DNA from 4 places in the Thermicanus aegyptius DSM 12793 genome. Region 2 is predicted to be linked to each of the others. Evidence: riboswitches for the same ligand, from Rfam matches in the RefSeq annotation. Region 2 holds a riboswitch; each other region holds the start of a gene.
What was found. A riboswitch is a leader RNA that binds a small molecule or an ion and turns the genes downstream of it on or off. The one in region 2 is predicted to bind S-adenosylmethionine.
Positions count from the first base shown of each region.

Region 1: another riboswitch for S-adenosylmethionine. It lies ahead of metK (methionine adenosyltransferase); the one in region 2 lies ahead of THEAE_RS0115975 (2,3-diketo-5-methylthiopentyl-1-phosphate enolase).
Region 3: another riboswitch for S-adenosylmethionine. It lies ahead of THEAE_RS21735 (methylenetetrahydrofolate reductase); the one in region 2 lies ahead of THEAE_RS0115975 (2,3-diketo-5-methylthiopentyl-1-phosphate enolase).
Region 4: another riboswitch for S-adenosylmethionine. It lies ahead of THEAE_RS0110085 (MetQ/NlpA family ABC transporter substrate-binding protein); the one in region 2 lies ahead of THEAE_RS0115975 (2,3-diketo-5-methylthiopentyl-1-phosphate enolase).

Region 1 covers NZ_KI783301.1:3,291,350-3,298,651, reverse strand. The annotation lists gene THEAE_RS0117570 (S8 family peptidase) at 1-2,153, shown strand, start outside; gene THEAE_RS0117565 (hypothetical protein) at 2,260-2,853, shown strand; SAM riboswitch class I at 2,935-3,042, shown strand; gene metK (methionine adenosyltransferase) at 3,188-4,399, shown strand; gene THEAE_RS0117555 (sensor histidine kinase) at 4,547-5,719, shown strand; gene THEAE_RS0117550 (response regulator transcription factor) at 5,851-6,567, shown strand; gene THEAE_RS0117545 (hypothetical protein) at 6,621-7,019, shown strand; gene THEAE_RS22280 (GGDEF domain-containing protein) at 7,091-7,302, shown strand, end outside.
Region 2 covers NZ_KI783301.1:2,981,555-2,988,856, forward strand. The annotation lists gene THEAE_RS0115960 (1,2-dihydroxy-3-keto-5-methylthiopentene dioxygenase) at 58-609, opposite strand; gene mtnB (methylthioribulose 1-phosphate dehydratase) at 611-1,330, opposite strand; gene THEAE_RS0115970 (2-hydroxy-3-keto-5-methylthiopentenyl-1-phosphate phosphatase) at 1,335-2,009, opposite strand; gene THEAE_RS0115975 (2,3-diketo-5-methylthiopentyl-1-phosphate enolase) at 2,006-3,226, opposite strand; SAM riboswitch class I at 3,308-3,490, opposite strand; SAM riboswitch class I at 3,854-4,025, shown strand; gene mtnK (S-methyl-5-thioribose kinase) at 4,102-5,319, shown strand; gene mtnA (S-methyl-5-thioribose-1-phosphate isomerase) at 5,316-6,401, shown strand; gene THEAE_RS21410 (hypothetical protein) at 6,488-6,877, opposite strand; gene THEAE_RS0116005 (FTR1 family iron permease) at 6,913-7,302, opposite strand, start outside.
Region 3 covers NZ_KI783301.1:3,485,440-3,492,741, forward strand. The annotation lists gene gyrA (DNA gyrase subunit A) at 1-134, shown strand, start outside; gene THEAE_RS0118420 (HD-GYP domain-containing protein) at 199-1,281, shown strand; gene THEAE_RS0118425 (putative glycoside hydrolase) at 1,310-2,515, shown strand; SAM riboswitch class I at 2,567-2,670, shown strand; gene THEAE_RS21735 (methylenetetrahydrofolate reductase) at 2,736-3,626, shown strand; gene metH (methionine synthase) at 3,627-7,073, shown strand.
Region 4 covers NZ_KI783301.1:1,895,480-1,902,781, reverse strand. The annotation lists gene THEAE_RS0110105 (hypothetical protein) at 172-450, shown strand; gene THEAE_RS0110100 (YebC/PmpR family DNA-binding transcriptional regulator) at 773-1,525, shown strand; gene THEAE_RS0110095 (methionine ABC transporter permease) at 1,522-2,196, opposite strand; gene THEAE_RS0110090 (methionine ABC transporter ATP-binding protein) at 2,168-3,208, opposite strand; gene THEAE_RS0110085 (MetQ/NlpA family ABC transporter substrate-binding protein) at 3,250-4,059, opposite strand; SAM riboswitch class I at 4,202-4,318, opposite strand; gene THEAE_RS0110075 (anti-sigma factor) at 4,396-5,220, opposite strand; gene THEAE_RS0110070 (RNA polymerase sigma factor) at 5,204-5,812, opposite strand; gene THEAE_RS0110065 (COG1470 family protein) at 5,986-7,134, shown strand; gene THEAE_RS0110060 (ABC transporter ATP-binding protein) at 7,137-7,302, shown strand, end outside.

The sequences.
Region 1 (7,302 bases), 310 kb from region 2:
TGGGAAGCGGCGATGCCTATACCGTAGCCGCCGGAATCCGGCAAGCGGTGGATCAAGGGGCGAAGATCATTATGCTCTCATTAAGTGACCCCAGTTATTCCAGGGATATGGAAGATGCGGTGCGCTATGCGGAGGGCAAAGGCGTTCTACTCGTGGCCGCCGCCGGGAATAACGGCGAGCGGGTCAGTTACCCGGCGGCTTATCCGACCGTTTTAGCGGTCGGATCCGTGGGCGGCAACAATCAGGTCTCTTCTTTTTCCAACCGGGGGCCGGAGCTGGATGTGGTAGCTCCGGGAGAGAAAATCTATACCACGTTTCTCGGCGGCGATTATGGAACGGCCACCGGAACTTCTTTGGCGGTGCCTCAAGTGGCAGGGTTAGCCGGACTTATTATGAGTAAATATCCCGATTATACCCCTGCCCAGGTCCGGGATCTGATCCGACATAGCGCCCTCGATGTAAATGCAAAAGGTTGGGATCAGGAGACAGGTTACGGGCTGATTGACGGGATGAAGAGTCTCACCAATAGCTGGCAGGCCGATTACTGGGAGCCGAATGACCAGAGCGGGGCGGCGAAACGCATCTCGATCAATAAGGAAATCTCGGCCAATCTTTCTTCTGCCACAGATGTGGATTGGTTTGTGTTACAAACGCCGTACAAGGGGAAGTATACCTTCACGTACCGCGGTACGGGAAAGGAAGATGTGGCGGTACGTCTCTCTTTCTATCAGGGAGGATCAAAGCTGGTGAAGAGGGTGGATTGGATGGGGAGCGGCAGCGTAGAGGTACCGGTGGTGAAGGAAGCCTTGTATGTGAAGGTGGAGGCCCTCTCTCCGGTTACTTCCCCCTTTCCTTATATCCTGGAGAACCGCTTCCACATTTATGGGGATGATTTTGAACCCAACAACACCAGAGAAACGGCTAAGGAGATTAATCTTGCGGCCGGCAAGTTGACGGGCACCATCTCCTTCGCCGGGGATGTGGACTGGTATCGCTTAACGCTTCCCTATGATGGGAAGATCACGATTCAGGTGAATGCGGACACGGTTCAGTTAGACCCGGTGCTTAGGGTGATCCCACCGGGGGGGGATGAGCGGAAGGTAGACAATGGCTCCATCACCAGTCCCCAACCGGAGGAGATCTCTCTTAACGTCAAAAAAGGAACTCTCCTCATCGGAGTGGAGAACTTTTACGGCCAGGCGGTCAATGCGGAATATCTCCTTACTTGGTCTTATACGCCGCTTCTTAAAGATACCTTCGAACCGAATAACAGTCCGCTCTATGCGAAGGGAATTTCCCTTGGTGTGCCGGTCTATGGTCACATCGGATCGTTAGCCGATTACGATTGGTTCAAATTTTCCATTACCCAGGCCGGTTTCTACCGCGTGGATGGTTCCAACTTTCCAAAGGGGTCTCAGGGGCAGGTCATCCTGTATAACGGCAACTTAAAAGAAATCGGTCGAAAGAAAATGGATGAGAACAGCACCACCTTTTCCATGAGCAACTGGTTAGAAAAAGGGACCTATTATTTCCGCATCGACGCAGCGAAAAGCTTCACCAACCAGCTTTACCGCCTCGTGCTCTGGAAGGTGGAATCGGCCTTCCGGGATATCGGCAACCATTGGGCCTTTGATTCCATCAACACCTTGGCAAAAGAAGGGCTTATTACAGGATACTCCGACCTCACTTTTCGCCCCAACCAACCCATCACCCGGGCGGAGTTTCTCACCCTCCTTTCCCGGGTGATCGACCTGCCGCCAGGGTCCCGCTCGGTCCGCTCTCCATTTAGGGATGTATCCACCGGTTTTTGGGCCTATCCTGTCATCATAAGCGCCTATCAGAAGGGATTGATCGGTGGATACGCCGATGGGAGCTTTCGTCCCAATGCTCCCTTAACCCGGGCGGAGATGTCTGCGATGGTGGCCCGGGGGCTTAAGATAAAACCGGCGAAGGGAAGCGATAAGATGGATGTAAATCCCTATCTGGCCGTTTACCTGTTTAAGGATATCCCTCTTCAGTATTGGGCAAATGAAGAGATTAGTTTCCTCATTCAACTTCGGGTGGTGGAGGGCTATGAAAATGGAGTCTTTAAACCGGAGAAATTGACCACCCGGGCCGAGATGGCCACGTTGGTCGAAAGGATCTGGTTTTGATCGCTCGCTAAGCGCAACTTTTTTCCCTTGATCGAGGTATATTATAGTAGAGGTTGGAGCTTCAGACCGAACGATGGCGAATGAAAGGGAATAAGGGGATATGGCGTTGAAACGACTGGGGAGATATGACGTGATAGAAAGGGGTAGAAACGTGCGGGAGAGAAAGAAGAGAAGTTTCACGGGACGGAAAATCGGTTGGATGATCTTGGTGCTCATATTCCTTGTCACCACCGCTTATGCCGACAGTGGGGGCGTGCCCGGCTCTGCCGATGACCCCATCGTGACGAAGAGCTATGTCGATGAACAGATCAATGCGGCCAAGGAAAGCTTGAAACAGGAATTGGGAGCAGGAGGGGGCGGTACAAATCCTCCCGCAGGCGGTATCAACGGCGGGACAGGCCCCTCCATGCTCACCGTGGAGAAGTTGGTGAAGGGGCAAAAGATCATCGCCATGGAGGGGACGGAGCTAATTGTCCGTAGCGGAACGGCAAAGGTGATCGCCGGAGAGAAAGGAGACGGCATCCCGGATGTAACGGAGGGGAAAGACGTAAAAGGAGGGGCGGTCGTTCCATTGAACCATCTCCTTTTAGTTCCCCGTAGCGACGGCCGGGGACTTTCCATCGAGAATTCGGGAAGCGACGGGTACAGCTACGTCATGATCCGTGGAACCTACTCTGTCACCCCTCCCCCCGCCCAATAAGAACCTTTTGGACATTGTACGTGACAATCTAACATCTTGACAGTGATTTCAATCTGTAATAAACTTATCTTTGCACGGTTACTCTTATCCTGAGTAGGTGGAGGGACAGGCCCGATGAAACCCGGCAACCGTCATCATCCCTGGTGAAATGGTGCTAACCTGGGCTCCGGAAGGAGCTGGAGATAAGAGAGGGTAAAGGAGGAGCGCCTTTTCCTCTAGAGGGAGGAGCAGGCGAATTTTTTTTATGAGTGAGGAAAGTTTAAAGATCAGATAAATGCGGCCCTGGACAGGAACGAGTACCGGCGAATATAGATATGAAAAAGGAGGAATTCATATGGCTCTAAAGAAAGGACGCCATCTCTTTACATCTGAATCGGTGACGGAGGGGCACCCGGATAAGATCTGCGATCAAATCTCCGATGCGGTCCTCGATGCGATCCTTGCCCAGGATCCCAATGCCCGGGTGGCCTGCGAAACCTCCGTCACAACCGGACTCGTTCTCGTCACTGGGGAGATTACTACGGTAAGCTATGTCGATATTCCAAAACTGGTTCGGGATACCGTCCGGGAAATCGGTTATACCCGAGCGAAATATGGATTTGATGCGGACACGTGTGCGGTTCTCACATCGATCAATGAACAATCTCCCGATATTGCCCAGGGGGTCAACCAGGCGTTGGAAGCCCGGGAGGGAAGAATGTCCGATCAGGAGATCGAGGCGATTGGGGCGGGGGATCAGGGTCTTATGTTCGGCTTTGCCGTCAAGGAAACCCCCGAGCTTATGCCGCTTCCAATCTCCCTGGCTCACCAACTCGCGCGGAGATTATCGGAACTGCGTAAGAGTGGAACCCTCCAATATCTCCGTCCCGACGGGAAGACCCAGGTGACGGTGGAGTATGAGGGGGATACGCCGGTCCGCGTCGATACGATTGTCGTATCTACCCAGCACGATCCTGAGGTGAGTCAGGAAGAAATTCGCCGGGATTTGATGGATCATTTGATTCGCCCCGTCGTACCGGCGCACTATTTGGATGAGGAGACTAAGTATTTCATCAACCCAACCGGTCGTTTTGTCATTGGCGGCCCCCAGGGGGACGCGGGCCTTACCGGGAGGAAGATTATCGTCGACACCTATGGCGGCTATGCGCGCCACGGAGGCGGCGCCTTCTCCGGAAAGGATCCGACCAAGGTGGACCGTTCCGGAGCATATGCCGCCCGCTATGTGGCGAAGAATATTGTGGCTGCGGGCTTGGCTGACAAATGCGAAGTACAGCTGGCTTATGCGATTGGAGTGGCCCAGCCGGTCTCCATCAGCATCGATACCTTTGGAACCGGGAGAATCGGGGAAGAGGAACTGGTCAAATTGGTTCGGAAGCATTTTGATCTCCGCCCAGCCGGCATGATAAAAATGCTGGACCTGCGACGCCCCATTTATAAGCAGACGGCGGCCTATGGTCATTTCGGACGTCCCGATCTGGATCTCCCCTGGGAGCGTACCGATAAGGCGGACTTGTTGCAACAGGATGCCTCCATGTTGGCGAAATAGACGAGATATAGAAAATCGAACGGAGAGATAATCCCTTGCGCTTTTGCAAAGGGATTTTTTTTTCCCCATCCGCTTCTACGATTTTAAAAGCCAAATTCGTAAGAATATGATAAGATGAAAGCAAGCCGTACAGAAAGAGGAATCAAGATGGAACGGGAAGAAGAGCATCAGGTAAGTTTCGAAAGCGCAGCCTTGGATCGGGTCATCCTTCACGCCATCGAAACCATGGAGAAGAGTAAAGAGCAGATTTTTGAGATTGCGGAGAATGCACGGCTGGAGGGTGGGAATCTGAAAAAGGAACTGGACCAGGTACAGGCCGAAGTAGAGAGAATCATCCACCACTATGACCAGCTGGAAGCGAAGTATAAAAAGATGCGCCTTCGGCTCATGGAGGTAAGCCATAATTTCAAACGGTATAATGAACAAGATATACGGGAGGCTTATGAACAGGCGAACCAATGTCAAATTGATCTGAAGCTTGCATCCGAGCGGGAAAAGTACCTGAGGAAACGGAGGGATGAACTGGAGCGACGCCTGAAAACCGTGGAGCGTACCATCGAAAAGGCGGATAACCTGCTGTCTCAGGTAAGCGTGGTATTGGGCTACTTGCAGGGAGATATCGCCCGGATGACGGAAGCGCTGGAACATGCGAAGAACGGCCATATTTTTGGGCTTAAAATCATCGAAGCCCAGGAAGAAGAGCGAAAGCGGGTAGCCCGGGAGATGCATGACGGTCCGGCCCAGTCGATTGCCAATCTGGTTCTGAGGACAGAGATCGTGGAGAAAGTGCTGAACCAGAACGAAGCGGAAACGGCACGAAAAGAGCTGCAGGTTTTAAAGAAGATGGCTCGGGACAGTCTCTCCGACGTGCGAAAGATCATTTATGACCTTCGCCCCATGGCCCTTGATGATTTGGGGCTTATTCCCACTCTTCGAAAATTTGTAGATGCCTATATTGATCGATATCACCTATATATCGATTTTAAGGTGGTGGGTATGGAAGAACGCCTCCCATCTACGACGGAAGTGGCCATATTTCGTCTGGTACAGGAGAGCCTCAACAATATCATAAAGCATGCGGAGGCCACCATGGTTCAGGTCCTCCTGGAATTTAAGCCTCTGAAGCTCACCATACGCATCAAAGATAACGGGAAAGGAATGCCTGCGGAAGCCCTAAAGAAGGAGAATTCCTTCGGTTTAATCGGCATGAAGGAAAGGGTAAAATTATTGCAAGGAGAAATGGAGATTCGGAGCAAACCGGGGCGGGGAACAGAGATCCTCATTCAAGTTCCCATCTTGTCCTCTCCCCCTCCTTCATGATTGACCCGTTCAGGAGGCTCTCTCATACTACAATTTTTTCACGTCTTTCTCTGGAAAAAAAGGAGAAGAGCCATTACACTTAGAGAAGAGGACGATGAGATGAGAGAGATGATAAGGAGGGGGAAATTCTCATGGCTAGAAAGCGGATACGGATTCTTCTTGCAGACGATCATGCCCTTTTTCGGGATGGATTAAAGCGGATCATCGAAATGGAACCGGACATGGAGGTGATCGGAGAGTTGAGCGATGGTTCCGAATTGGTGGACCACGTACGGAAGTCCTCTCCGGATGTGATTCTGATGGATATTAACATGCCGGTCTTAAATGGAGTGGAGGCAACCCGGGAAGTGACCCGGGAGATCCAGGGCGTTAAGGTGATTATTCTCTCGATCCATGACGATGAACAATATGTGTATCGTGCGCTGCAGAATGGCGCCTCCGGCTATTTGTTAAAAGAGATGGATGCGGAGGCCCTCATCGAAGCAATACGGGCTGTGGCGAGCGGCGATTGTTACATACATCCCAAGGTGACGGGAATGCTCATCAAAGAATATCGCCGTCTTTATGAAGATGCGGTAAATGAGCTGCATCCACGCATGCCGATGCAGGATAAAAAAACATGGGATCGCCTGACCGATCGGGAAAAAGACGTCCTGCGCCTGCTGGCGGCAGGAAAAAGCAATTTAGCCATCTCGGAGACCTTGGGCATCAGCGATAAGACGGTGAAGAACCACGTCTCCAGCATTTTGCTGAAGATGGGGGCCGTAGACAGGACGCAGGCCGTTGTGGAAGCCCTGAAGAAAGGTTGGATTGAACTCTCGTATGTGAAGGAAGGGCATAAGGACTAGGCACCGGGATAAGCCCGCCTGCATAGGATGGTGGTAAAAAGGCGGGTGGTTCGATGGAGGTTATGATTCTTATAGGCCTTGCGACCTATGGATTCATCTCCCTTCTTCTTTTCCTTATGGAAATCCTCTCCTGGTGGTATCGCCCCAATCCCTCCCCCATACGCTTTATCCTTCTTCTCAAAGATTCGGAACAGAAAGTGGAGCATGTGGTTCGTTCGCTCACCTGGATGTCCTGGCTCAAAGGGATTCCCGTTCAGTTCATCGCCATCGATTTCGGTTCCCGGGACGACACCCTTTCCATCCTGAAACGGCTTTCCCGGGGGAAATGGGGGTTTGAAATCTCTCTTCACCCTGGTGGGGAGGAGGAAAAGCCCCATTCCTTTCTGGAAGGGTCGGGACCTCTTCCCATTCTCATTGATTTGCGCAATGCGGCCAACCGTTCAGCTTGTTAACAGGCTGAACTTTTTTTATTCTTTTTAGTATGTTTTTTGTATAATAGAACTAACGGGAAGGAGGGAAGGACATGGAGGGAAAGAGAGGGAAATGGTTAACCCTTTTTACCTTGCTTACGGCTGGTACCCTTGGATTTCTCTTTTGGACGGACTTTCCGGAAATGTCCGGAAAAGAGGCGTTTGCCCTGATGGGGTATTCGATTCTTTTATTTCTGATGATGAAGTACGAATTTTTTATCGATAAGATCCCCATCTCATTAGCCCTGATTCTCGTGATTCCCAT
Region 2 (7,302 bases):
CCTGACGGCTTCCGCCCCATCCCGAAACATATTGGCTTAACTGATTTGCATCATGGATCATTTCGATTCGGTCACTTGGAACTCCGGATCTTCATAAGGATGCGCGATCCAACCGGACTGATCGATGAAAAGACGGATGGCGACGACCTTTCGATTTTCCAAAAGCGTAAAGAAATGAGGAGTATTTTTCGGAACGGAGATCACATCGCCTGCCTGAAGAACCGCGTTAAAATAACCGATTTCGCTCGTCCCCTTGATCGTAAATGTCCCGTTTCCGGAGACGATCGCCCTGACTTCATCATCACTATGGGTGTGGATCTGTTCGAACTTCTTTAACAGCTCCTCCAGATTAGGCGTTGCTTCGGATAGTGAAATCACATCCCATTTCACATACCCATTCCTTTCAGCCAGGGAGCGGATCTCCTGATCAAATGCGTGAAGAATCTCTTCCTTTTCCTCCTCGCTTACGTTGTATTTCTCCCTTAAACCTGCCGGCAGTTTACCGGCATCCCAACGTTCATAGAGAACTCCCTGTCGGGCCAAAAAATCTTTCACCCGCTCTTCATCCTGAATCTTCTCACCGGTCTTCCGAATGACAATTTCGGCCATTTTAGCTTCCCTCTCTTTCATGTTTCGTTTTATGGAAATGGAGTTTCCTCCCTTTTCCCAACGATACGTCGGCAAATGTGTGAATCGGCAACAGCCCGAGGCTCTTCATCTGGAGAAGCTTTACGTGGTAATCAAACAAGAATTCAAAAGCCTCCAGATGCTTCTTCGCCTCTTCGGGGTTCCTACCCCACGCGTAAATACCATGGCGCCGTATCAGGATACCCGGGGTTTGCGGCCGAACCGCATCCCTCACCAACTGCGCCAGGGTGGGAATGTGGGCCTTATTTTCGACGATGGGGAGACGGATGGCGCCATCCTCTTCCCAGATATTGAACGCTTTGATCAGTTCATGCCCGGAAAAGAGAATCTCCCCATGATCCCCGTAAAGTTCGGAGAGGAGATTGTTGGCCACCGTATGAACATGAAACACGGCACCCGTATCCGGCAGGCGGTCGTAGATGGCCGTGTGGATCATTGTCTCGGCGGATGGTTTTAGCCGGGTAGGGAATACAGGTACTCCATCCCGATCCACAAGAAGAAAATCCTCGGAAGTCTGAAGACTCTTATCTTTTCCGCTGGCGGTAATCACAATCGCCCGCTTACCGTCCTCACAAGTCGCCAAGACGGAGAGATTGCCGCTCGTGGCAGGAAACCATCCCCGGGCAGCAAAACTCTCTTTCACAACCCGGAGACTGTGGACGGCGCTCATTATCTCTTCCATGGGTTCACCCCGCTTTTTCCGATGTATTCTGCAGATAATCGATCACGTCGTAAAAGGTTTCAAAGGGGACATAGGGGATGGAGAATTCTTCGCATTTGATTCGGAGAAAGTCGCGGGCGATCACCCGGTCGGCGATCCGAGCCGCCGCCAGATCGGTTATGCTGTCGCCGATGACAATTCTTTCGTATTCTTCCTGCGGAAAGGACCGCAAGAGGGTTGTCTTGCACATCCCGCAATCACGATGGCACTCATCATCGCAAGGATGAGGCCAGAGGATACGAATCTTCTCCCCGCTAAAATCACTGCCGTTGCAATAGATATCCCCATACGGGATGTCATAGGGGACAAGCAAGGGGTAGAGGAAAAAATCGATCCCTCCGCTCGAAATAAGCAGCCGTATTCCTTCTTCTCTCGTAAATCGGATCAACTCAGAAAACCCCGGCCGAATCTCCGTATGATGGAGCACGTAATTTCGGATCTCCTCTTCTTTTGAGACCGGAAGCAAGGAAAACATCTTCCCCACTCCTTCCCGAACACTTACCCGCCCTGCGAGAATCTCCTCCTTCAACTTCTCCCATTCCGGAGGCGCAAACTCCCTCATGATTTGAATGATGGTATCCTGCACCGTAATCGTCCCGTCAAAGTCACAAAAAAGTACCTTTCTCCTTCCTCTGCTCATCCCTCAACCACCCCCCATTTCTCAATCGCAAGGCTTAGTTTTACGGAACGGGCCGCGGCTTCCCGGAGAGAATAACCTGCCATAATGGCTGAGATGGCATCCAGGAAAGCCCTTCCCCCTGCGGTCGATCCTTGCGGATGACCATGAATCCCTCCGCCCGCATTGATCACCAGGTCAGGTCCAAAATCCCTGATCAGGACAGGAACGAGGCCGGGATGAATCCCCGCCGACGGCGCCGGAAGAGAAGGTTTGATATTCCCATAGGGACGGCGCAACCGGTCCGCAACCGACAACGATTCCTCTTTAGGCATAGCGACAGAACCATAGGGAGAGGGATAGAGGACAATGTCCGCCCCTGCCAAACGAAGAAACTTGCCTAATAGAAGGGAAGAGGATACCCCATGTTCCGGAGATGCGTATATCGCTCCGGCAAACGCAGGATGGGCAAGAATGGGAACCGGGATGTCGGGGTCCGAAGCCAGGCGATGGAGAATATCTAGGCCGTACACAAACACATTCAGGAGAAGGCCGGAAGCACCCGCTTCCACCAACCGTTTCGCCCTGTCCACCATTTCGTTCACCGGCCCTGTCAGGTTGACAGCATAGAGGGCCTTTCTCCCGGTCCGCTCTTCTCTTTGACGATTTAACGCTTCAAAACGCTTCACCCTTTCGATGGCGGGAGCTTTCCCATCTGCGAAAAAGATCTCGTCATCCTTTACCAGATCTACGCCGCCTTCAATCTGTTTCCTGTACTCTTCCTCCAACTCATCGAGGGAAAGACCGATGCATTGTTTAAAGATGCTCATCAGGAGGGGTCGATCCTTCATCTGCAGCAAATCCCGAACCCCCTGAATTCCAAAACGTGGGCCCGGAAATTGGGAAAGGAGGGAGTCGGGAATGTGGAGATCCAAGAGTTTGATCGAACCATCCAGGGATAACTTTCCGAACACCGTGGTAAGAATGGATGGAAGATCAGGGGTCACGTTGACGATCGGATATGCGATGGTAATTTTCCCCACGGGCTGCTTCCCTTCTTCCTCCGGAAGTGGGACGACATCGACCACTTTCCCCAAATGTTGCGCCATGCTTTCCTTTTTCTCACTCGGCAGCTCGGTCCATGTCCCCACCGTAAGCCCGACGGCAATCCCTTGCGCCTTTTTGTATAGATCCTTTTCCCCTTTCAGCAGGTAAGTCGCCAAGATATATTCCTCATCCAACGACAATCCCATCACCGCCTTTTTTTACAAAAATAAAAACCTCTTTCGTTCTGAAAGAGGTTGTAGAAACAATATCCCACACCCTTATCTTTCAGAACATAACGTTCTGCAGGAATTAGCACCTTACCTTCACTCCTGAAAGGATGGAGATCCCCCCTACGATCCCTGGGAGAAGCTCCTCCTTCCAGTCGTTTAGCCCATAGGTATGGGCAGCAGGTTGCCGGGCGTCATCGGGCCAGTCCCTCAGCCTTCTCTGGATAAGAGTAATTCTTATTTTCAATTGTCACTCGATGGTCATAACTATAAACGCAGCATACTTCTCTGTCAATCCCCAAAATGTCGCTATTTTTGCATTTTTTCTGATTTCATCCACCTCCCTTGAGATCATCACCGAACCTTCCTGCAATCTATCCGCCTTTTCTGCAATGGGTTGTGAACCGATCCCATGCTGGCACAAGATTTATATCTGCAAACATTCCACCTCTCACCTTTAAATTTTTCCCTTGACAAACGTTGAGAAAAAAAATAAATTAATCACCAAAACCAAGTGAATTTGATTCTGATTCTCATCAAATCGCTTGGGGCAAATGTATGGATGTAAAAACCGAATAGAGTTTGACCGATTCGCTCTTATCAAGAGATGGCGGAGGGACTGGCCCAATGATGCCCGGCAACCTGCATTTCCCTATACGGGGTGACGGATCGGAGAGGACGGCAGGATGTTCCTGCACGAAATCTTTGTTTCCGGTCACAGCAAGGTGCTAACTCCTGCAGAACGTACCGTTCTGAGAGATAAGGGGTTGGATAGATTTTAAACCTCTGCCCTTTCAGAAGGGTCAGAGGTTTTTTCATTTCACACGAAAGGATCGATGGGAATGGCACATTATCATCCTCTAAACGAAGCGGAAGCGGTAGCCTATGCGAAGCGCCTTAGGATCTTCCCGGAAGATGCCCGACTAACCGCCCGGGAAATCGGCGATGGGAATCTAAACCTGGTATTTCGCATCCAAGAAGAAGCTACGGACAGAAGCATCATCATCAAACAAGCGCTCCCTTACGCCCGGGTGGTCGGGGATTCGTGGCCCCTTACCCTGGACAGGGCACGCATCGAGAGCGAGGCCCTCCACATGGAGGAAGCGCTCTGCCCCGGTTCAGTCCCGAAAGTATATCATTATGATCCGCATCTTGCCCTGACCGTCATGGAGGATCTCTCCTCCCATATCGTGTTAAGAAAAGGGCTGATCCTTAGGCGGCGCTATCCAAAATTGGCCCAGCATATCGGAACCTTTCTGGCCAGGACCCTCTTTTACACCTCCGATATCGCCTTAAACTCCCGAAGGAAAAAAGAACAGGTGGCACAATTTATCAATCCGGAGATGTGCCGCATCACCGAGGATCTCGTTTTCACCGATCCATTTTACAACGCCGAGACCAACCGGTTTAACCCGCTCATTCTCGAAGAGGTGCGCAAAATCTGGAGCGACGGCAGATTGAAACTTGAAGTGGCGGCTTTGAAAGAAGGGTTCCTCACCCGAACTCAAGCCCTGATCCACGGGGATCTTCATACGGGGAGCATCATGGTGACGGAACAGGATACCCGGGTGATCGATCCGGAATTCGCCTATTACGGGCCGATGGGTTTTGATATCGGAGCGGTACTCGCCAACCTGTTCTTAAACTTCTCCGCTCAAGAAGGCTTAACCGACGACCCTGCTGAGAAATCGGAGTATCAGGTGTATCTTCTCAGGACGGCGGCCGAAATCTGGTCCGTCTTTGAAAGGAATTTCCGCCAGTTATGGTGGAATGACGGATTGGAAGCCTTCACTTCCGTTCATGGATATTTGGACGATTACCTGGAAAGGATCCTCCAGGATACCGCCGGGTATGCCGGCTGCAAGATGATACGCCGCGTCATCGGTCTTGCCCATGTGGCCGATCTGGAATCGATTGAAGATCCTAAACTCAGGGCAAAAGGAGAGACAATGGCTCTTGCCATCGGCAGGGAACTGATTCTGGCACGGCATGGAATCCAGAGGATCGAAGATATATTGCAAATCGTGCAATCAATCCGGGAAGAGAGGATTGCCTCATGACCCATTCCTTTATCCAATCGGTTCAATGGAAAGAGAATCATCTCCTCCTTCTGGATCAGAATCGGTTGCCTGAAGAAACACGCTATCACAAAATTGACACGATCGAAGAAGTATGGAAGGCCATCCGGCAACTCACGGTCCGGGGAGCTCCGGCCATCGGCATCACGGCCGCCTACGGACTCTATCTGGGAGTTCAACATCTCTCTTACGGAAATGTACCGGAACTGATCGAGGACCTAAAAGGAAAGGCGGAATTCCTCTCCCAAGCGAGACCTACCGCTATTAATCTTCGCTGGGCACTCATGCGTCTGCTCACCAGGGCGGAGATGGACGGCGCCCATGGCTGCTCGACAGAGGAAGTGAAAGCGGGCTTATTGGCGGAAGCCCTTCGGATTCAAAAAGAAGATGAAGAAACATGCCGCCGGATCGGCGAGCATGGACTAACATTACTGAAAGACGGAATGGGCATCCTGACCCACTGCAATCCTGGAAGCCTGGCGACGGCCAAATATGGAACGGCCACCGCTCCTATCTATCTGGCCCGGGAACAAGGGATGACGCTTAAGATTTTTATTGATGAAACCCGCCCCGTCTTGCAAGGCGCTCGCCTTACCGCATGGGAACTGATGCAGGCAGGCATTGATTCGACGCTGATTTGCGACAATATGGCGGCCCTGGTGATGGCTAAAGGGTGGGTCCAGGCCGTCATCGTCGGTGCCGACAGGGTGGCGGCGAACGGGGATGTGGCCAACAAGATCGGGACCTATGGACTGGCGATATTGGCGAAAGCCCACAACATTCCTTTTTACGTGGCGGCCCCCCTATCCTCCTTTGATCCTGAGACGCCAACGGGTGAGGAGATTCCCATTGAAGAAAGACCGGCGGAAGAGGTGACCGAGGGCTTTGGCAAGCGTACCGCCCCTGTGGGAATGAAGGTATACAATCCCGCTTTTGACATAACCCCTTCTTCCCTCATCACGGCCATCATTACGGAAAAGGGCATACTCTATCCCGATCAAGACGGATGCTATGGAAAAGCGATCAAGGAGATCCTGGGACGAAAATCCCAAACCTTATCCTGATCCCTCCGAATCCCATAAAAGGAGGGCTGTGCCCTCTGTGCTGTTCGGCATTTACCTGACGGCCGCCTTACAGCGGGTATCCGGCCTTAGAGTTTCTCCACCTCCGTGAGTGCTTGGTCCAGTTCCTCTGCCGCTTGTTTCAGAGTCTTTGCATCCAAGGGAGTAACTTCCACCCCTGCCCCAATCGTCTTAAGAGACCTTTCCGTCTTTTCATAAAGATCGCCGGACTTCTCTTTTACCCCATCTTCGAAGCTTTTCCATTTCTCTTCCAGTTTTTGCCCCAGTTCCTTTACCTTCGCAGCATCATTCTGGTCCAGGGCCATTTTTAACTCAGCCAAGGTTTCCTTCATTCCCTTCGCCCCATCCCTGATGGGGTTATTTCCGCAAGCGGCAAGCAGAAGGGTTGAGATCAAAAGGAGGGAAAAGAAAAAAGTCCATTTGCGAAATGCGTTCCTTTTTGCTCTATGATTGATCATAAAAAACCTCCTGTTCTTCGGTTGTTATGCAGCAATCAATTGGCTTCCATTTTTCTCCGGTAGGAAAAGGCTCTATACCGCTCCCATACCGCAAAGAATAGGACAACGACGAGCAGTGCCGCTTGTAGGATCAGCCCCTCCGCCGTGGGGTAAATGGAGAAAAACTCAATGGTCGGAAACCACTCCACATGGGTTGCCGGGAGAAGACCGGCCAATTGGAGGCTCTTGATCCCCATGCCGGTAAACTTAAGACTTAGGTAAAAGACAAGCAGGCTGGAGAGGAGGAAGAAAGGCCGCAATGGAATTCTCATACCCACTTTCAGGATTAAGATGCCGAGTATGATGAGGAGAATGATTCCAAAGGCGATCCCCCCTAATAACTGCGTAAGAGAAATGGAAGAGGCCATTCCGATGAAGAACAGGAC
Region 3 (7,302 bases), 500 kb from region 2:
TAATTCGACTTAATGTGGAAAACATCTCCACCATGGGCCGATATACCCAAGGGGTAAAACTAATTCGCCTGGAGAATGATGAAGAGAAAGTGGCTACCGTCGCCCGTGTACAAAATAGTGTGGATGAGAATTAGCGTATTGTTGTTTCGCCGTATTCATAATAAAATGAAGAGGAACGACGAAGAAGGGAAGATTCCAATGCCGGAAATTCCAGTCAGCCGGGGGATGATCGGGAAAAAATTGGATAAGGACATCTTATCTCCTTTTGGAGGTTTACTCTATCAAAAAGGACATCCCTTAAGGGAAAAGGATGTGGAATTTCTCCTCGCCTTTAAGATCCAAACGATCTCGGTAGAGGAGGAAAGCAGAGAAGGTGAGGGCAAACACGGGACCAAAAAAGATCATTCCTCTCCTTCTCCCAAGGGGGAACAAGAATCGTCCTTCATCAAGGATTTCCGTCATGCGGTCAAAGAGATGGAGAAGATCTTCATTCGGCTTATGGCAGGAGGATCTCTTTCCGTCGCTGAAATCCGGCAGTGGTTAAAACCTTTGGTAGAGAAAACGGAAGGAAGCACCGGCTGGCTTTACTCCTTTCAGGAGAATAGCCCAAAGAATTACCAGGCCTATCATGCCGTCGGGACGGCATTGCTATCGGTTGGCATTGCACGGAGTGCAAAACTTCCCAAAAATGAATGGATGCAGATCGGGTTGGCCGGGCTTCTAAGCGATTTGGGGAAAGTGAAGATCCCGTCTTCCATCCTGCAAAAGAAAGGTCCTCTGACAAAGGAGGAGTGGGAAGAGGTCCGCCGCCATCCCGTTTACGGCTTCGAGTTGTTAAAGAACGTGAAAGGGATCACGGAAGGGGTGATTCTTTCTTCTTTACAACACCATGAACGCCTTGATGGTTCAGGCTATCCTTTAAACCTAACGAGGGAGAAAATTCATCCATACGCGAAAATTGTGGCCATTGCCGATGTGATTCACGCCGCATCCTCAACGAAACCCTATCGAACCGCCTGCTCCCCATTTCAGGTGATGGAGCAAATGAGGGTAGAGATGACGAATCAATTTGATACGGGTTATCTCCATACCTTGATTCAATCCTTACTTCAGCTCCCATTGGGTACACCGGTTTTGTTGAGTGACGGCAGAGTGGGAAAGATTCTCTATTTCATGCCCACTTCCCCTTTACGACCCATTCTAGATGTCGATGGAGATCCGATTTCCCTCATGGATCGAAAAGAGCTACATTTAGAGAAAATATTGATCGAATACCAATGAGATGTTCATGTACAAGGAGAGGCGGACCATGAAACGGCGATTCGGCAGAATCTTTTTTCCTCCCGTTCTCATTTTTTTCCTTTTCTCTTCTTCATTTTTCATAGGGAACCCACTCTTCGCGGAAGGAAACGGGGAGAGTCCGGTAGAAGGGAAAGGATATACTTCCGCAGAGTGGCAAGATGCCCTTCGCTCTCCATCCCCTATGGAAGTGAAGAGAATGAAGATCCCCTATAAGGTGAAAGGGGTTTATATGACCGGCTGGTCTGCAGGGGGAGAGAAATTTCAAAAGATCGTTGACCTCCTCGACCGATCTGAACTTAATGCGGTGGTGATCGATGTGAAAGAGGATAAGGGGGATATTACGTATCGTTCCAACATTCCTCTTGTCCATGAGATCAAATCGGATCATACCCGCTATATTCAGGACATTGATCATGTTTTAGAAGTACTTCATGAAAAAAATATCTACACCATTGCCAGAATTGTCTCTTTTAAAGATCCTTATATGGCCGGAGCAAAACAAGAATGGTCCTTGCAAAAGAAGACAGGCGGCGTGTGGAAGGACCGGAAAGGGATCATGTGGGTAGATCCCTATCGAAAGGAACAATGGGATTACAATCTCTCCGTAGCCATTGAAGCGGCTAAAAAGGGCTTTGATGAGATACAATTAGATTACGTAAGGTTTCCTGAAAATGGGAAAAAAGTTGACGCCGAAGTTTCTTATTACAATCCCCAAGGTAGGACGAAGGAGGTACTCATCCGGGATTTCATTCGCTATGTGCGGGAGAATCTGAAGCCCTATCCGGTATTTCTTTCGGCGGACGTCTTCGGTCTCGTCCCATCCGTTAGCGACGATATGGGGATTGGGCAAAGGTGGGAGCTGATTACACCGGAAGTGGATTATATCTCCCCGATGGCGTATCCTTCCCATTATGCCAAATATACCTTTGGGATCGCCGTACCGGATGCTCATCCTTACGAGGTGATTCGAGGTACGATCCTTGATGCTCAGAAAAAGGATGCGGCGCTCCATGCCCAAGGGATTAAGACGGCGACGATCCGCCCATGGTATCAAGATTTTACCGCCAGCTACTTACCTAAAGGAGAGTGGATCCGTTACACAGGGATACAGGTGTTGGACCAGGTCAGGGCGGGTAAAGAATTAGGAATCGATTCTTTTCTGCTGTGGGATCCACGCAACAATTTTTCGATAGATGCTTGGATAAAGTCTTGACACCTATGCATGTATAGGTTATTGTATACTACAATTATATACTGCGAAATCATCTTATCGAGAGTGGCGGAGGGACTGGCCCAATGATGCCCGGCAACCGGTTTTAAAAAACGCGGTGCCAAATCCTGCAGAGCTTATGCTCTGAAAGATAAGAGGAGAAACCCCTCTTCTTATCGAGAGGGGTTTTTTCATGGGCAAAAAGGAGAGGAGATAAAGAAGGATGGGGAAGTTTTTTGAGAAGGTAAGAAAAGGAGAGACGAGCATCGTGGTGGAGCTTGATCCACCCAAGAACCCGGATTTAAGCCGCTATTTAAGGGGGGCCCATGCTCTTAAAGAGGCAGGAGCCGATGCGATTACAATCGCGGACAATTCCCTCTCCCATTCCCGGGTGGCAAATATGGCGGTGGCAAAGCGGCTCCAGGATGAAGTAGGAATCGAGGGAATCGTCCATATCAACTGCAGGGACCGAAACCTTCTCGCACAGCAGTCTTATCTCCTCGGTCTTCATGTCCTGGGAATAACGAATCTTCTCATCGTCACCGGAGATCCGGTGAAGATGGGGGATATGCCGCAGACGAAATCTCTTTTTGAACTGAATTCCATCGGGCTGATGGAGAAAGTAAAAAAGATGAATGAGGGGATACTCTTTACAGGAGTAAAACAGGAGGAGAGAACCCATTTCCTATACGGAGGGGCTCTGGCTTCAGGGAAGAATCATATCCCCCATAGGGGCAGAATGATGAAGAAGGTGGAGGCGGGAGCTCGCTTCTTTTTCACCCAACCTGTATATAGCCAGGAGGCGATCGAAGCGTTAGGGAAGTTTTCCCGGGAAATGAATCCCGAAATTCCCGTCTTTCTCGGTATCATGCCGATCGTTTCCCATAAAAATGCCCTCTTTCTTAAAGGGGTCCCCGGGATCTTCATTCCGGATGAGCATGTGGAGCTTTTTTCTGGTAAAGAGGGAAAAGAGGCGGAACAGGTAGGAATTGAATTGGCCGATTCCCTGATTCAGTATGGGAAGAAATGGTTTAATGGTTTTTATCTGATTACTCCATATTTACGTTATTCGATCACGGCCGAACTGACACGCCGCATAAAGGAGGGAATTTAAGTGGCGGTGAAATTGATTGAAGAATTAAAGAAAAGAATTCTCCTCCTGGACGGAGCCATGGGAACGATGATTCAGGGAATGGGATTAACCGCAGAGGATTTCGGAGGAGAGGGTTACGAAGGGTGTAATGAAGTATTAAACCTGACAGCCCCGGAGAGGATAAAAGAGATTCACCTCTCTTATCTCCAGGCCGGGGCAGATATTATCGAGACCAACACCTTCGGATCAACGGGCCTCGTTCTATCTGAATATGGTTTAAGGAAAAAGGCGTATGAGATTACCCTGGCCGGGGCCAGAATCGCTCGGGAAGCAGTCAGAATCTATGAAGAAGAAACAGGTAAACATGCTTTCGTAGCCGGATCCATGGGACCTACCACGAGGGCTCTATCCGTCACCGGAGGCCTCTCCTTTGATGAATTAACCCGAGAATATAAGGAACAGGCAAAAGCCTTATTGGAGGGGGGAGTAGATGCACTCCTGATCGAAACCTCCCAGGATACACTTAACGTAAAGGCGGCAGGAAGAGGGGTCCTAGAGGCGTTCCAAGAGTTCGGCAAGGAAGTGCCGATTTTCATCTCAGGTACCATCGAACCGACCGGTACGATGCTGGCAGGGCAGAGCATTGATGCCTTTTATACCTCCGTCCAACATCTTCATCCCTTGGCGGTCGGGATCAACTGCGCTACCGGTCCGGAACAGATGAGGGATCACCTGCGAACCCTCTCCTCTCTAAATCCTCCTTTTACCCTTTGTTATCCCAATGCAGGAATGCCGGATGAGGAAGGACATTACCATGAGGAACCGGAATCATTCGCATTAAAGATGGGCGATTTTTTGGAACAGGGATGGGTCCACATCCTCGGAGGGTGTTGCGGTACCACCCCGGAACATATCCGAGCCTTATCTCATGTGGTCAGAACATATGAACAGGATAAGGAGAGAAAAGAAGAATTTTCCTCGTCTTGCCATAAAAGGGTTCATGCAGTGGCGGGAATGGAACGGCTTCAATATGATCCAAAGGAGCGGCCTATTTTGGTGGGGGAACGGACCAATGTGATCGGATCGAAGCGTTTCAGACGTCTCATCGAGGAGGGGAATTATGAAGAGGCGGCGGAAATTGGACGGGACCAGGTAAGGGCAGGTGCCCAGGTGATCGATGTATGCCTGGCGAACCCGGATTGCGATGAGGGGGAGGATATGGATCGATTTCTATCCTATGCCGTCAAGATCGTTAAATCTCCCTTTATGATCGACTCTACGGATGAGCGGGTGATTGAACGGGCGTTAAAAAAAATTCAGGGGAAATCGATCATTAATTCCGTCAATCTGGAGGATGGGGAGGATCGAATCAGACGGGTTATTCCCCTCATTAAGGAATATGGAGGGGCCCTCGTGGTTGGACTGATAGATGAAAAGGGAATGGGCGTAACCCTGGAGCGGAAGATGGAGATCGCAGGAAGAGCCTATTCCCTCTTGACGGAGAAGTACGGTATGCCTCCTGAAGACATCCTTTTTGATCCCCTGGTCTTCCCGGCAGCCAGCGGTGATGAAGAATATAAAGGTTCTGCGATGGCCACTCTTGATGCAATCACGAAGTTAAAGGAGGAGTTTCCCCACTGCCTGACGATTCTTGGGATCTCCAATGTATCGTTTGGACTTCCTCCGAAAGCCAGGGAGGTTCTAAATTCCGTTTTTCTCTATGAGGCGACAAAGAGGGGGCTTGATTATGCGATCGTAAATACAGAGAAATTGGTGCGCTATGCCTCCCTTCGCACAGAGGAAATAGAGATGGCATCCCGTATTCTGTCTTCCTCCGATGGGGATGTTATTGCCCGGTTCGTTTCCCTTTATCGCTATAAAGAAGAACATCAGGAGACCCAGGAAAAGCTCCCCCTGTTGGAGCGAATTAGCCGGAGAGTCGTAGAAGGGAGAAAGACCGGACTTCTTCAGGATTTGGATGAGGCGCTTCAAGAGCTTTCCCCATTGGAGATTATTAATGGCCCCCTCATGAAAGGGATGGACGAAGTAGGGAAGCTTTTTAATGAAAATAAATTAATCGTTGCGGAAGTTCTCCAATCGGCAGAAGTGATGAAGGCGGCGGTCTCTTATTTGCAGGATTTTATGGAAAAGGGGGAAGAGGTGGGGAAAGGGAAGGTGATCCTCGCCACCGTAAAGGGGGATGTACATGACATCGGCAAGAATCTGGTGGAGATGATCCTGTCAAACAATGGCTACGAGGTGATTAACCTGGGGATCAAAGTTCCATCGGAAAAACTGATTGAAGCGATTCATGAACACCGTCCCGATTACGTCGGCCTCTCCGGTCTTTTGGTGAAATCAGCCCAGCAGATGTCCTATACGGTACAGGACCTAAAGAAGGCGGGCATCTCTCTACCCGTATTAACGGGTGGGGCAGCGCTGACGAAGCGGTTTACGGAGACGAAGATCGCTCCACATTATGATGGACCGGTCTTTTATGCCAGGGATGCGATGGAAGGACTTTCTCTCTTAAACCGCCTTCATGATCCTCATGAGAGGGAAAAGTTACTCCATACCGTAAAGAAACATGAAGAAGAGAAAAGGGGTAGTTCTTATGGTGATGAAGGGATCGAAGTAGGGGGAGAGGATAGGGAAGAGAAAGAAAAAAGAGCAGTCATTCTCCATGATCATCCGCTCCGGGAAGCTCCTTTTCTTGATCCGGTTACCTTCCATGATTATCCGTTGGAAGAGGTGATCCCCTATCTTAATTGGAATATGCTGTTAGGAAAACATTTGGGACTTCATCAGGGAAGTCCGGAGGAGAAGAGGAGGGACATTCGGAAAAAGGTAGAAGCATTATTGGCTGATGAAAGCGTACGTTCCCGGCTCCGCCTGAAGGGAAAATATCAATTTTTCCCCGCCTATTCCTCCCAAAATACCATTCACCTTTTGGATGAGAGAAAAGAGAAGGAAGTGGCTCAGTTTACCTTTCCCAGACAAAAGAAGGGAAGTTACCTCTCCATTGCAGACTTCATTCGCCCTTACCCCGACGGAGACTCTCGCTTTGACTCCATGGCTCTGTTCGTGGTTACTTGTGGAGAAGGGATTCGAGAGTGGAGTGAAGCACTGAAAAAAGAGGGGGAATATTTTATCTCTTACACGGTACAAGCGCTCGCCTTGGAGCTGGCAGAAGCGTTTGCAGAAAGGCTGCATCATCAGATCCGCAGGGACTGGGGAATAGATGAAGATCTCCCAATGCAAGAGATTTTGGCGGCCAAGTATGAGGGATGCAGATACTCCTTTGGTTATCCGGCTTGCCCAAACCTTGAAGATCAGCGCGTTCTTTTCAAAGTTCTTAAACCGGAGGAAATCGGGGTAAAACTTACTGAAGCGGATATGATGGAGCCGGAAGCTTCGGTGTCGGCGATTGTGGTCTCCCATCCTAAAGCACGCTATTTTGCCGTTTGATTTCTGCTTTTGTATGATGTTCAACCTCTATTTGCCGGGGGTAGGATTTTTTGAAGCTTCTCCATGATCAGAGATGGAACCTTCCATGAAAGAAGATTTAGAAGATGAGATCGATCCAAATCTCTCCTCATAACGGGAAAGCATTTACCTTCTCCTTTGTTTCCACCGACAGGTTTAGTATTCGCCTCCTTGACGTAGCTTATAGGCAGTGCTACACTTTCAATAACTT
Region 4 (7,302 bases), 1.1 Mb from region 2:
GAGAATTGCCAATGCCAAAGTAAATGTATAATCGAAAAACCGGATTAAAAATATAAAAATGTGATAAGATGAGCATTAAGGAAAATGAAAATTCTTCATTCTCTAAACGGAATAGTGAAAAGCGGAGGATAAAGCAGAGGATATAAATCAAGACCTAGCGGGGTGAAGTGTATGGAGGGAGAGAAAGCGCTCAAGATGGTAACGGGGCTCTTGGAATTGATCCTTGCGGTTCCCGTGTTGGGCATTGCGATCATTTACGGTTTTTTGTTTCTGCCTGCGGTGGTAATGTTTGTATTGCATCTTGTAACGTTGGTCATCACGATTAATAACAAGAATGACTACTACGGATCAATCGTGGGATTAATCGCTGTTTTTTTATCTTGGATTCCTTTCATCGGATGGTTGTTCCATCTTTTGGCAGGAATTCTGATTCTGGTCACTCTCCCGTGATATGTGGCCGGCCCTTATTCTTAAACGACGACACTCCAAGCGGAAGAGTATATTTTTGTTTCAAACGGAAAATTACAGGTGGAATTACAAAAGGGGAATAAGGTTGTTATTTTCTAATCATTGATTCTCGAAATGTTAGAGTAAAATGTTCGTGGGCAGAGGGAATGAGAAAATGAATAAAAAATAATTCCCGGATATAGAAAAGGGCCCTTCTCCTTGGTAGAGTATTAAAAGCGGGTCTTTGACGCTCTTTTTTCTTTTTGCTAAACTAAAGGATGGCACACCGTAAAGCTTCCGATTGGTTAGAAGGGAGAGGACTCCATTGTCAGGACATTCAAAATGGAAAAATATACAACATCGCAAGGGGCGCCAGGATGCCGCCAAGGCAAATGCGTTCACCAAAATATCCAGAGAGATCTACATGGCCGCCCGAAACGGCGGGGGCGATCCCAATACCAACTTCCGCCTTAAAGTAGCCATACAGAAGGCAAAAGAGGTAAATATGCCGAACGATAACATAGAGCGGACGATCAAGAAAGCGACCGGGGAGATCGAAGGGGTCACCTATGAGGAGATTACCTATGAAGGATATGCCCCGGGCGGCGTGGCCGTCATGGTCGACACCCTGACGGACAACCGGAACCGAACCGCCGCGGAGATGCGGCATATCTTTTCCCGCCACGGCGGGAATCTAGGAGAGAGCGGATGCGTTTCTTTCCTCTTTCAAAGGAAAGGACAGATCCTGATCGATCGCGAAGAAGAAGAGGTGGATGAGGAAGCGGTCATGCTGGCCGCCATTGACGCGGGAGCGGAGGATGTCGAGGTAGAGGAAGACGAGATTACCGTTTATACGGAACCGGACCTATTGGAAAAAGTTCGGGAGGGATTGGAGAACGCCGGGATCCCCATCTCCTCCGCCGAAGTAACGATGGTTCCCACCACCACGGTGAAGGTGGCGGGGGAAGAGGCCGAGAAGGTTTTGAAACTGATCGACCGCTTGGAAGAATCGGATGATGTCCAGAACGTCTACGCCAATTTTGAGATCGATGACGAAGAGATGGAGAGGTTAAATTAATCCTTCTTCAGGCGGGCGGAGAGGAGGTTTCCCAGCGATTGCAGTCCCTGGACGATCAGGATGAGGAGGAGAACCGTTCCATACATCACCTGAGGTTCATAGCGCTGAAATCCGAAGCGATACGCGAGATCCCCCAATCCACCGCCTCCCACAAGTCCCGCCATCGCCGTGGCACCGATCAAGGTGATGGTGGCGATCGTAAGGCCTAATATGATGGAGGGGCGTGCCTCTCGGACCATCACATGCCAGATGATGGAACGCGTGGGAATCCCCATCGCCTCATACGCCTCGATAACCCCACGGTCCACCTCCAGGAGGGAGGTTTCCATCAGGCGGGCGATGTAGGGAGCGGTATAAACCACCAGAGGGACGATCACTCCCTGAACCCCGATCGTCGTCCCGACGACCCATTTCGTAAAGGGGAGGATGAAGAAGAGCAGGATGATAAAAGGCAAAGAACGGATCACGTTGATGAGCGCGTTTAGGGACTGATACAACACGGGATTGGCGTAGGTTCTCCTAGGCCGGGTCAACACCAGGAGAATGCCCAACGGTAATCCCAACAGGATGGAGATCAGGAGAGAGATACTTACCATCTGAAACGTTTGGATCGTCGCTTCCCAGATCGATCCCCCCCAATCCTCAAGAAATTGCCTCAAGCTTTCGAACATGGGCTCTTCCCTCCTCGATCTCTACGCCGCTTTCCTTTAAGAAGCGAAAGGCGTTCCGGATTTCTTCTTCTTCTCCTTCAAAATGGACCAGCAGTTTTCCGAACGGAAAGTCCTTTAGTGTGGTGACGTGGCCTGCCAAGATGTTGGGATAGACGGCAAATTGCTTGCTCACCTTGGCGAGGGCCGGTTCCCCCGAAGTTCCCCCTACGAAGGAGAGGGTAGCCAGGATCCCATAGGATGAAAATTGCTCAAGAATCTGGGGCGAGGGGTTAACCTGGAAGAGACTCTCCACAAATTTGCGTGTCGTCTTTTCCTTAGGACGCGTGAAAAGCTCCACCACGCTTCCCTCCTCGATGATCTTCCCCGCCTCCAGCACCGCCACCCGGTCGCACACCTTTTGGACCACATGCATCTCGTGGGTGATCAGGAGGATGGTGATTCCGAAGTTTCGGTTGATCTCCAAGAGAAGATCCAGAATGGCCTCGGTGGTCTCCGGATCTAGGGCGCTGGTGGCTTCATCGCTTAAGAGAACTTCGGGTTCAAAGGAGAGGGCCCGGGCGATGGCGACCCTCTGCTTCTGCCCGCCGGAAAGCTGTGCCGGATAAGCTTTTTTCTTCTCCGCCAAGCCCACCACGGAAAGGTAACGGTCCACCCGGGCTCTTACTTCCTCCTGGGGGAGGCCGGCCAATCTCAACGGGATCGCCAGATTTTCCTCCACCGTCGCCGTTTTCAGGAGGTTAAATCCCTGAAAGATCATGCCGATCTTTCGACGAGCTTTCAACAATTCATGCGGGGGAAGGGAGGTAAGCTCAACCCCGTTTACATAAACCTTGCCCGCTGTAGGCTTCTCCAGGAGATTGACGGTGCGGATCAGCGTGCTCTTTCCGGCTCCGCTGTAACCGATCACCCCGAAAATCTCTCCCTTTTTCACATGGAGAGATACATCCTTTAATGCCTCCACATTCCCATTCTTGCTCACATAGCTTTTGGAGAGATTCTCCAATCGGATCATACACTTCACCCCTTTCAGGCATTCTCCTCTCATCTGCTCGTTTACCACGCAGGGACGACCGACCCCTGGAACTTCTCCTCGATAAACTTCTTCACCTCATCGGAATGGTACGCTTTAATCAATTTCTGAAGCACCGGATCATCCTTGTTCTCCGTGCGAACCACGATCACGTTTACCCAGGGAGAATCCTTCGGTTCGAGCACGATGGCATCCCGGCTGGGAAGGTACCCATGTTCGATGGCAAAATTGGTATTGATCGCCGCCGCATCCAGCTCGTCCAACTGGCGGGGAATCTGGGAAGCTTCCAATTCGACGAATTGGTAGTTATGGGGATTCTCCTGGATATCTTTCACCGTCGCTTTCACCCCGACCCCATCCTTCAGCTTAATGAGACCCGCCTGCTGGAAGAGGATGAGGGCCCGTGCCCCATTGGTCGGATCGTTGGGGAGGCCAATCTTTCCGCCGTCGGGGATCTCCTTCACATCCTTCACCTTTTTGGAATAGATGCCCATCGGGAAATTGACGGTGGGAGCAATATCGGTGAGATCAAGATTCCGGTCTTTTTTCATCTGCTCCAAGAAGGGCTTGTGTTGGTAAATATTCACATCCAATTCCCCTTCGGCCAGGGCCACATTGGGCATCACATATTCGTTAAATACCTTCAAGGTAATATTCAGCCCATCCTTCGCCGCAACTTCCTTTACCTTTTCCATAATCTGCTCATGGGGGCCGGCCGTTACCCCTACCAATAACTTGTCGGGGCTTAACGCCTTTCCGGAGGTTTGGCTTCCGCATCCTGCGAGGATCGCCAGGATGGAGGTAAGAAGGATCACAATGAGGCCTTTTTTCATGCAATATTCCACTCCTTTTCTTCTCTTTTTCTGAATGAGCGAAGCGTTCCATCCATCATCCCGCCGGTGCTCCTTTCTTGGAGAGAAGGCGACAAAAGAAAACCCCCTCGGAGAAAGAGGGGGAACGATTCACGCCGGTCCCTTCTTATCTCTCAAGACAGGTCTTTCCGCCTTGCAGGAATTGGCACCTTTTCTTGGCTTCGCCAAGAACGGTTGCCGGGTTTCATCGGGCCAGTCCCTCCACCACTCTGGATAAGAAAGTGCTATTCAGATGATGAGAAGAGTATATAGAGATCTTGTCGATTTGTCAATACAGCAAAATTTTGCAAAATCGGATTAGCGGAAATGGACCACATACTGGTCCGGACCGGTTGGGATGAGGCTCCCGCCTTTCGGTTCCAAAGAGATCGTCATGCCCTCTCCATGTTGAGAAGCCTCTCCCTGGTAATAGAGATGAGCCCCCCGTTTTTCGATCTGTAAGAGGCCCAGATTGGAAGCGTTTCTCTTCTCCCTCATCCAGACTTGGTAATCCTTTTCCGCGAGAGGGAGGACTTCCTCCATGATGAGGAGCACCTCTTGAGAATTGCTGTTGATCCATACATAACCATGCACCTGTTCATCCTGGAGGGAGATGACGTCATAGCGGACCGTCAGGGGATCAAAGATAAAAGGATAATCGGCAGTAAAGGGTGCTTCTTCCTTTCCAAGGGAGGATACCGTTGTATACGGCGAATTGCCGCCGCCCTGTGGGACGGTCGAGACGTAAGGCGGCTCCTTCAGGGTGATCGGGGTGAAGGACGGGCGGTTTTGCCAGAGCAAGAGGCTCCCGGAGGCAAGGAAGAAGAGGAGAAAGGAAAAGAGAACCGCACGTTTATGCCTCAAGGGAAAGGAGAAAAAGCGGGTGACCCATCTCCTGCCGTTCCGAAATATCCCCTTTCGCAGAAGAAAGGAGAAGATGAGCCTCCGTTTCAGGCGGCGCGGAGGTCTTTGGGCGGCCGGAAGGGCGTAGAGGAGAGTTCGCCATCCTTCCACCTGCCGGCGGCATTGAAGGCAGCGGGTGAGATGCTGTTCGACCCGAATCCTCCCTTTCTGGGGAAGCTTGCCTACCACATAATCGACCATCTCTTCCTGCTGTAGGCAGGTGTTACCGTTTCGGTTCACCGCTCGTCACCTCCAGCCAGCCTACCTGGCTCAGCTGCTTCCGGACATTTTTTAGCCCGTAACGGAGCAGCGATTTAATCGTGCCCAGAGGTCGTCCCAACTCCTCGGCCAATTCCTGGTGTGTCTTCGATCCAAAATAGAAACGCTCGATCGCCTGCCGCTGCAAATCCGGCAACCTGTGGATGGCTTCTTCCGCCATTTCCTGTTCCAGACGGCGGATCGCCTTCTCCTCGGTTCGTTCCGCCGACGCCTGGGATCGGTAAAGCCCCCCGATATCCTCCACCAAAAGGGGCTTTTTCTTGCGCAGGCGATCCAGGGAACGGCTGCGGGAGAGGACGGCCAGCCATGCTTGAAAACTGCCCCGCTCCGGATCGTATTGATGGATGCGTTCCATCACTTCGATAAAGAGATCGTGGGTCAGATCCTCCGCTTCCATGGGATCATGCAACATCTTTAAGGAGATTTGATAGAGAAAAGGGCTATATTCTTCATAAAATTGCTGGAAGGATGATAGACGGCCTTCCTTCAGCCCCTTCACCAGCGCTTCATCGGGGCTTCCCGGATTCCGCCCGGATTCTTCACGTTCTATCATTCTACTTCCTCCCTTTATCCTCCGTATCCACCGCGAAAAGTACCTCCCGCTTCTACTATACAAAAAAATCGGTGCAAGAAAAATCCCATTTTATGCAAAGAAAGAATAAATCCATCTCTATCTTTACTACGTACTGAGTTTAGATTTGGATGAATAAAAGGAGGGATCTTTTTATGAAGCGGCGAATCTTCGCCACCGGGCTCATCGCCCTGCTCTTCTTTCTTAGCTTTGGAGGAGGGGCCCTCCTGAAAGCAGCCCCTGCCCCGATCACCTTGTATACCCCCTATACCAGCCTCTCCGTCACCCCTGGAGAATCGGTCTCTTACTCGATTCAGGTGGTGAACAACACCGATGCGATCCAGACGGTCCGTTTCACCATGAAACCGCCGGCCAACTGGGATTATGAGGCGACGGCGGGGGGATATAAGGTGGATGAAATCTCCGTCATGCCGAAAGACCAGCAAACTCTCTCCCTGCAGGTGAATGTGCCTCTACAGATCAGCAAGGGAACTTATCGTTTTCTGGTAGATACCAATCAGGGCGCTTCACTTCCCCTGGCCATTACCGTCACCGAGGAGGGAACCTACAAGACGGAGCTGACCGCCGATCAACCCAACATGGAGGGAAACTCCAAATCGACCTTCCAATATGAATTAACGCTCCGCAACCGGACGGCCGACGAGCAGCTCTACGCCCTCACGGCGACGGCACCGGAAGGTTGGAACACCACCTTTTCCGTCGATGGCAAAGATGTTACCTCGGTGAGCGTGGCGGCCGGCTCAACCAAAAGCATCTCCGTCCAATTGGACCCGCCGGACCAGGTGAAGGCGGGCAGCTATAAGATCCCGGTCAAGGCAACCACCAAGAGCACCTCCGCTTCCCTGGAGTTGGAGGCGGTCGTCACCGGAACCTTTGACATGAAACTCTCCACCCCCTCCGGGCTTTTAAGCACGGATATTACGGCAGGAGGGACGAGGAGCCTTACCCTGCAGGTGACCAATTCCGGATCGGCGCCGCTTAAAAACATCACCTTCCAGCCGGATACTCCCATCAATTGGGAAGTCACCTTCTCTCCGGAGAAGATCGACCAGCTCGCCGCCGGTGAGTCGAAAGAGGTGACGGCCACCATCAAGGCCGATAAGAAAGCGATTGCCGGAGACTACGCCGTGAGCATCACCGCCCAGGCGCCGGAGATCTCCTCACGGGCCGATTTCCGGGTGGCGGTAAAAACCTCTCTCCTGTGGGGGTGGGTGGGCATCTTCCTCATCCTCCTCATCCTGGCCGGACTCTACTGGGTGATCCGGAAGTACGGGAGGAGGTAAGGATGGAGAACGTTATTCAGCTGGAGGGATTAACCAAGCGATATGGGGAATTTACCGCCGTCGACCACCTGGACCTTTCCTTAAAGAAAGGGGAGATCTTCGGCTTCTTGGGGCCCAACGGTGCCGGCAAATCAACCACGATCCTGATGCTTCTCGGGCTCGTGGAAC